One region of the Pseudoduganella sp. RAF53_2 genome, then DNA from elsewhere that is predicted to be linked to it. Evidence: riboswitches for the same ligand, from Rfam matches in the RefSeq annotation. Region 1 holds a riboswitch; the other holds the start of a gene.

Region 1 (4,506 bases):
GGTAATGTTGACGTTGCCGGTCACGGTGCCGCCGTTGGTCGGATTGGTGATGGCCAGGGCCGGAGCGGTGGTGTCAGCAACCGGCGGGGTCACGCTGTTCGACACGTTGACCGAAACCGGGGTGGAGGAAGCCACATTGCCTGCGGCATCATAAGCGACAGCAACCAGGGTGTTCATACCGTTTGCGGCGCCAGTCGAGTTCCAGGAGAAGCTGAACGGGCCGGCGGTATCCGAGGCGACCACAGTGTTGTTGACTTTGAGATCGACACGGGCCACACCAACATTGTCGGCCGCGTTGACGCTGACGATCACGCTGCCGGAAACGGTGCCGTTAGCGGAAGGCGAGGTGATTGCCACGGTCGGAGCAGTAGTGTCGGGTGCCGGGGCGCTAGATGCGGCCGCAGCGACAGCCGCCGCGGCGTTCACGCGGCCGTAACCGAAGTAAGGATCTTTGCCGGCCGCGCCCAGATCGGTTGCGGTAGAGTACAGCAGGCTTTCCACCTTGCTGTTGCTCAGGGTCGGGTTGGCCGACATCATCAGTGCTGCCACGGCAGCTGCGATCGGGGCCGAGAACGAGGTGCCGTTCACGGCGCCGTAGGCACCGCCTTGGGCGGTGGTGTAGATGCCGGAGCCTGGCGCGGACAGATTAACGTAAGCGCCGAAGCTGGAGAAGCTGGCCAGAGCGTCATTGCTGTCGGTGGCAGACACGGCGATCATGGAATCGGTCGGGGTGTAGCCATCATCCTTGGCGTAGTTGCCGGCGGAGACGAACACCAGGCCGCCCTTGCTCTTCATGTAGTTCGACGCGCTGATGATGGCCGAGCTGGTTGGCAGAGCAGCGTAGCTGACGTTGGCGATACGGGCGCCGTGGTCGGCCGCCCAGGTGATGCCGCTGGCGATGGTCGAGAAGTAAGCGTAGCAGCCGTAGGTCGGGTCAACGTAAGCGATACGGACCGGCATGATCTTGGCTTGGCCCGCAACGCCAGCAACGCCGGCGCCGTTGTTGGAGGTCGCAGCCGCTGCGCCGGCGACCTTGGTGCCGTGGCCGCAGACGTCGGCGGTGTTGGTGTTGTTGTCGTAGATGTTGTAACCGGCAACCATATTGGCAGCCAGGTCAGGGACGGCGTCCACGCCGGAATCCAGGATGGCGATGGTCACGCCGGCACCCTGGGTAGTGTCCCAGGCGGTGTCAGCGCCGATTTTGCTGATGTGCCATTCGCTGCCCAGGTAGGGGTCGTTAGTGGTCGCGGTAACAGGCACGCGCTGATCCAGTTCAGCGAACTTCAGGCTTGGGTGCTTTTTCAGCAGTGCCACGACGGCTTTTTCGGAGGCATTGGCCGGCAGGTCAACGATGTGCAGGTTGCTCTGGCCCAGCTTGCGCGCTTTACCGCCATGAACTTTCAGAATGTTGGCGAACTCGTCGGCGGTGAGGCCGGCGCGCGGTTCAACGATAATGCGGCCACGGGCATAATCCTGGGCGTTGTCGTTGGCAGCGAAGGCAGGGGCGGCGAAGCCAGCCAGGGCGGCAGCGATAGCAGCGGAGGTGATGGAGGTGGCGAAGAATTTCATTTTGGCGAGTCCTGTATTTTCAAAGTTCTGAAAAGTAGGACTGCCGCCTGTCCCGAGGGACAGGTTGGAGACGCCACGCAAGGGGCAAAATCACCCATCGAGTGTGTACGATGTACTTAGTCTGGCAGTCCTGCCGTCATAGAGCCGAAGCTCCTTAGACCGATGACTTTGCGTCCCAGGCTTTCGCCTGGTTTGCCCTTGTCAGCTAGTTGCTGGATGGAATCTTAGGTTACTTAATGCCGCATGGCAAGAGGTTTTTAAAACTTTTAGTCGCTGTTGCGGATTAGTCTGAGTATTAAGAAAACTAACTTGCAAGTATTATAGTTACTCTCAGAAAAGTCTTTGAAATCAAAGGTTTAAGAAACAATTAATGTTATTTGCCAAATGGCAACACATATTACTAATTATCAATCAAAGTAAAGAAATAATACGACCGTGCACTTTTGCGGTATAGTTACCTGTCCTCACCATGGAGAAAGAAGAGACATGAGCGCAGAATACGCAGTCAATGGAACGGTCGCCGTCATCACGCTGAGCAATCCGCCCGTCAATGGCCTGGGCCATGCGACCCGGACGGCAGCCGTCGAAGGCGTCCGCCGCGCGCTGGACGACAGCGCGGTGAAGGTCATCGTCATCACCGGCGCCGGCAAGGCCTTCTCGGGTGGCGCCGACATCAAGGAATTCAATTCCCCGAAAGCACTGCAGGAACCGACCCTGCATTCGCTGATCCGCGTGGTGGAAGAGTCGACCAAGCCGATCGTGGCTGCGATCCACACGGTCTGCATGGGCGGAGGTCTGGAGCTGGCGCTGGGTTGCAATTACCGGGTGGCGCTGCCCGGCGCTCAGATCGCCTTGCCGGAAGTGAAACTGGGGCTGCTGCCGGGCGCAGGCGYCACGCAGCGTCTGCCGCGCGTGCTGGGTCTGGAAACCGCGCTGAATATGATTGTCTCCGGCACCCCGGCGCTGTCCGAAAAGCTGGCCGGCACCGCACTGTTCGACGAGGTGTTCCCGGCCGGGACCGATCTGCTGCCGGCTGCCGTGACCTTCGCCCAGAAAATTGCCGATGCGCGTCCGCTGCCGAAAGTGCGCGACCGCAAAGTGGATTATCCGAATCACGAAGCCTTCCTGCAATTCAGCCGCAATACGGTGAAAGCCGTTGCCGGCCCATTCCCGGCACCGCTGGAATGCGTGGAAACCGTGGCTGCCTCCGTGACCCGCAAATTCGAGGACGGTCTGAAGTTTGAACGCGAGCGATTCCTGCATCTGATCCAGACGCCGGAGTCGAAATCCCTGCGTCATGCCTTCATGGCCGAACGCCAGGCCAGCAAGGTGCCGGATGTGCCGCCGGATACACCGGCGCGCGAAATCAGGAAGGCCGCCGTGATCGGCGCCGGCACCATGGGCGGCGGCATTGCAATGAATTTTGCAAATGCCGGTATTCCCGTCCTGCTGCTGGAGACCAAACAGGAAGCGCTGGACAAGGGCATCGCCACCATCCGCAAGAATTACGAAAACACCCTGAAGAAGGGTAAGCTGACTCAGGACAAGTTCGACCAGCGCACCGCCCTGATTACCGGCACCCTGGATTACGCGGCGATTGCCGACGCGGACATCGTTATCGAAGCCGTGTTCGAAGACATGGGCGTGAAGGAAACCGTATTCCGCAAGCTGGACGATGTCATGAAGCAGGGCGCGATCCTGGCCTCGAACACGTCCACGCTGGACCTGGACAAGATCGCCGCCTTCACCAAGCGCCCGCAGGACGTGATTGGCCTGCATTTCTTCAGCCCGGCCAACGTGATGAAGCTGCTGGAAATCGTGCGCGGCAAGGCCACCGGCAAGGACGTGCTGGCAACGGCGCTGGCGCTGTCCAAGAAGCTGAAGAAGACCGGCGTTGTGTCCGGCGTGTGCGATGGCTTTATTGGCAACCGCATGATCGAACAATATTTCCGTCAAGCGGGCTTCCTGTTGGAAGAAGGCGCGTCGCCTGAGCAGGTGGACCGGGCTATCGAAAAATTCGGCTTCCCGATGGGGCCTTTCCGCATGAGCGACCTAGCCGGCAATGATATCGGCTGGTACATCCGCAAGCGCCGTTACGTGGAAAAGCCGGAAATCGCCTATTCGAAAACCGCCGACTTGCTGTGCGAAATGGGGCGCTTCGGCCAGAAGACCAGCGCCGGCTGGTACGACTACAAGGAAGGCGACCGTAAGGCCTATCCGAGTGACGTCGTGAACGCCATGATCGTGCAGCACTCGGCGGATATCGGCGTCGAGCGCCGCAAGATCAGCGATCAGGAAATCGTGGAACGCCTGGTGTATTCGCTGGTGAACGAGGGCGCGCTGATTGTGGAAGAGGGCATTGCACTGCGCGCCTCGGATATCGACATGGTCTACCTGACCGGCTACGGCTTCCCGCTGTACCGCGGCGGTCCGATGTTCTATGCCGATACCGTGGGCTTGCCGAATGTGCTGGGCACCATCGAGCGCCTGTCCAAGGGCCGCCACGGCGAAGCCTGGAAACCGGCGCCGCTGTTGGTCAAGCTGGCCGCTGAAGGCAAGGGCCTCAACGGCTGATCAGCCGATTCGCTTGCGCATGCGGGACAGCGGAACTGAAACGCCGTCCGGCAGCGCAAGCGCGAAATCTTCCACCACCTCAAAGCCACAGGCCCGGTACAGCGGTACGCCGGGCATGGTGGCTGCCAACTCCATCACCTGAAACCCTGCTGCTGCGGCCTCCGATTCGCAGTGCTCCATCAGGCGCCGCCCCAGTCCCTGGCGCGGTACGGCCGGATCGACAAAGAAGGCGCGAATGCGCGCCGGCTGCGTGGCCGGATCAAGCAGGGGATCTGCGCCAGTCTTGGTGCGGTCGGCGCCAAACAGCGTGGCGCGCTTGCTCCAGCCGCCGCAGGCCAGCAACTCGCCATCGCGCTCAATCAC
Region 2 (3,929 bases), on a different contig from region 1:
CCACGATGTGGCAGCCACCAGGTTCCCGCCTCTGGTTCTGAATAAAACGCCGGCTCGCCGGCGTTTTTGTTTTTGGGCGCCCTTTCTTGCCGAATCCACTACAATATATGTGACAAGGTTTCCTTTTTACACTGAGCAAAAGCGCTATGCGTCGACCATCCAAAGATTCAACCCAGAAATTGTCCGCCGACAGCCAGCGCCTTCTGAACCTAGCCCAAGCCGTGGGCCAGGCAGCCTCCCGGATTGAAGAGCGTAACTGGGAGCGAACGCTGGACACGCAGCTGCACAAGCTGCTGCGCACCGGCCATCAGGACACCATTGATGCCGCCCTGAACTCCCTGTTCAGCGTGGATTTGAACGCTTACGACGTCCTCATGGATAGCGTGGAAGCGGTAAGCGAGTCCGACACCATCGTGGTGGAAGTGGACGGTGAATCGCGCGAGTACGATGTGCTGCTCGTGGCCGCGCCGGTCCTGGCCTGGACGCGCTTTTCCATCGCATCCGGCCAGATTCCGGGCGAGATTCTGAACACGCTGTCGGCCCACTTCTCCGCTCACCTGCTGGCGGATGGCACGCATATGGCGATGTCGTCTACTTTGTATTCGATCGACCAGCTGCCGCGCACCCACGCGGAAGCCTATTCGAAGACGCACAAGCTGGGCCAGTCCGCGCTGAAGGGCGTGGCCGTGAAGTCGGAAACCAAGACGCCGGAAACCGCGCCCTTCCTGGCCGATACACGCTACCTGATGGTGGCGGTGGTAGCGCAACATGGCGCTCCCCTGTTCCGCTGGCAGATGCAGGCGGCGGGCATGAATCCGGGCGAAGAGCGCAAGAATGCGCTGGAAGCCTGGAAGACCCAGGCCGAGCCGACCGTTGCACGCCTGCTGCCGGGCTGCGGCATCGAGCTGCTGTTGCCGGAAGCGTACTACATGGCCTGCCGCGAGGCGGACAAGCTGATTCGTCCCGTCTCGATCCGCGCTGCGGTGCATTATCTGACGCATTCGCTGTCCTGCGAGCCAAACGAACTGCGCGCGGTGATTGCGGGCTTCGGCGACGAATCCGCGCCGGACGGCCAGATCGACGAATACCGCGTGGCGTTCACCCGCCGCAGCGACAGCGACGTGATCTACGGCGTGGTGTGGCCGCTGTATGGCCAGGAAGACGAAGAAGGCACGCCGCCGGAAGGCCCGATTACCGCCGGCCACCTGACCGCCATGCTGAAGCCGCGTACGCCGGTGGAAGAAATCATCGAGCACCTGAACGAGGCTGGCGTTTCGCAGGTGAAGAAGCTGGGCGAAAAATACGTCGCTGAGTACTGCGACGACTGCGGCGCTCCCCTGTTTGCCGATCCCTCCGGCGAACTGGTCCACGCCGAGATGCCGGAAGACGCCCCCACCGGCACCGAGCACTTCCACTGACCGCAATGGGGCCGGACCCTATTTAGCCAAAGCTAGATGGGGTCCCTCCCTATTTCTCGCCTATTTCTTGCCTAATTCGCGCCTATTTCGCACCATTTAGCCTTCTGCCATCTAGTTTCAACCCCGTCCAGACACATCCGCAACACCCGCGCGCACGATTGAGAATTCGTTTGCGGCAGGTCGCCGAGTTCGTTACCATCGCGTTTCAATAAATCTGTAAAAAGCAAACCGCGTGTGAGCGCGGGACGCAAAGTCAACGGTCAAGAGGCCAAGGCCCTCTGCGACGGCAGGACTGCCAGACTCGTCAACCCCGGGCCCATCCCGGTGGTGAGCTCTTCACACCGGTCGCCCGACCGGCGGGCAGTCCGCTTTTCGGTAATTTTTTGAAAACTGGACTTAACTACCCAATGAAGAAGCACAGCATTTCCCTCCTCGCAATGACCGCGGCCATGGCCGCCATGATTCCCGCAGCCTATGCTGCCCACAACGCAACGGACGACGCGCCTGAAGGCGAATATGCGCGCGGCCGCATCCTGGTCGAACCGCGCGAAGGCCTGAGTACGGCCAATTTTGACGAAGCCCTGCGCCCGCACGGCGGCAAGCGCCGCAAGATGGGTCAAAGTAATATCCACATCGTCGACCTGCCCGGCAACGGCAATGAAAAGTCGGTCGTGGCTGAACTGCGCAAGAACCCGAACTTCAAGTACGTGGAAGTGGACCGCCGCGTGAAGCTGAGCGCGGTCACCAATGACCCTTACCTGGGCAGCGAATGGCATATCAGCAAAATCGGCGCCAACACTGCCTGGGATAAAGCCCAGGGCGCAGGCGTCACCATTGCCATTCTGGACAGCGGCGTGGACAGCACCCACCCCGACCTGGCGCCGCACATCGTCCCCGGCTGGAACGTGTACAGCAATAACGCCGACACCAGCGACGTGTGCGGCCACGGCACCGCGGTCGCCGGCACCGCTGCCGCGGCCATGAACAATGGCGCGGGCGTCGCTGGCGTGGCCGGTAACGCGAAGATCATGCCGATCCGTATCGCCTACAAGGACGCCGCCACCAACTCCTGCTACGCCTACTACTCGACCATGGCCAGCGCCGTGACCTATGCGGCCGACCATGGCGCGCGCGTGGTGAACATCAGCTACGCCAGCGTTCCCGCCAGCGCCGCTGTGCAGAGCGCCGCACAATACCTGAAGAGCAAGGGCGGCCTGCTGTTCGTCTCGGCCGGTAACAGCAACCGCGATGAAGGCTTCACGCCGACCACCACCATGATCGCCGTGTCGGCCACCGACAGCACCGACAGCCGCTCCAGCTTCTCCAGCTACGGCAGCTTCGTTTCACTGTCCGCGCCAGGTTCGAGCATCTACACCACCGTAGCGGGCGGCGGCTACGGCGGCTGGAACGGCACGTCTTTCGCCAGCCCGGTGGCAGCCGGTGTGGCAGCGCTGATGATGTCGGCCAATCCATCGCTGGACCCGGCCAAGATCGAAAGCCTGATGTATTCCACCGCTGTCGATCTGGGCACGCCAGGCCGCGACATCTACTACGGTTACGGCCGCGTGAATGCCGCCGCTGCGGTGGATGCCGCGATTGCAGCGTCCACTCCGAAGGACACCACCGCGCCGACCGTGGCAATTGCTTCGCCAGCCGCCAGCAGCACCGTGTTCGGCACCGTTGCTATCAACGTGAACGCGGCTGACAACGTCGGCGTGTCGCGCGTTGAACTGAAGGTGAACAACACCGTGGTTGCCACCGACAGCGCAGCGCCTTTCGCCTTCTCCTGGGATTCCAAAGGTGTAGTGAACGGCATGGCCTCGCTGATCGCGGTCGCCTACGACGCGGCAGGCAATGTGGCATCGTCCGCGCCAGTCTCGGTGAACGTGGCCAACGTGGTTGCGGCTCCGGTGAAGGACACCATCAAGCCGGTGGTCACCATCAGCAATCCGGTGGCGGGCAAAGTGACTGGCCTGGTCAACGTGAAGATCGATGCCTCCGACAACAGCGGCCCGGCAGGTCTGACCCTGGCGCTGTACATCGATGGTGTGAAAGTGGCAAACGGTTCGGGCAGTACCATGTCCTACACCTGGAACACAACCAGCATCGCCGCCGGTAGCCACAGCCTGTACGCCAGCGCGCGTGACGCAGCCGGCAACAGCACCTTGTACTACCGCGCTGTTACCAAGTAGTGTAAGGCTGCTTGATCAGGCAGGAGTTGTAGTAGCGGGGATCATGAGTCACATCCTCGCCTGCCCAATCAGGCTTGTCGAAACGCTGGTTTTCGCTGGGGAGTTCGATCTCGGCAATGACCAGCCCGGCATTCACGCCCAGGAATTCATCGACTTCCCAGGTGAAGCCGCCGAAAGGAATCTTGCGGCGGTATTTTTCAATGATGGGTTTCTCGCACACATTGTCGAGAAACTCGACGGCGTCGGCCATCGGCAGCGGATACTCCCACTCGCCGCGGCTGGCGCCGACGTTTTTAGTTTTGATCGTCAAGACCGCCTT

What was found. A riboswitch is a leader RNA that binds a small molecule or an ion and turns the genes downstream of it on or off. The one in region 1 is predicted to bind cyclic di-GMP.
Region 2: linked by a shared signal. The riboswitch ahead of AB4Z11_RS04715 (S8 family serine peptidase) and the one ahead of AB4Z11_RS14475 (S8 family serine peptidase) in region 1 are both predicted to bind cyclic di-GMP.

What each region holds. Positions count from the first base shown of each region.
Region 1 covers NZ_JBFRDW010000217.1:2,017-6,522, forward strand. The annotation lists gene AB4Z11_RS14475 (S8 family serine peptidase) at 1-1,569, opposite strand, end outside; cyclic di-GMP riboswitch class I at 1,690-1,776, opposite strand; gene AB4Z11_RS14480 (3-hydroxyacyl-CoA dehydrogenase NAD-binding domain-containing protein) at 2,056-4,143, shown strand; gene AB4Z11_RS14485 (GNAT family N-acetyltransferase) at 4,144-4,506, opposite strand, start outside.
Region 2 covers NZ_JBFRDW010000045.1:1,474-5,402, forward strand. The annotation lists gene AB4Z11_RS04710 (DUF2863 family protein) at 147-1,418, shown strand; cyclic di-GMP riboswitch class I at 1,631-1,718, shown strand; gene AB4Z11_RS04715 (S8 family serine peptidase) at 1,826-3,610, shown strand; gene AB4Z11_RS04720 (CYTH domain-containing protein) at 3,600-3,929, opposite strand, start outside.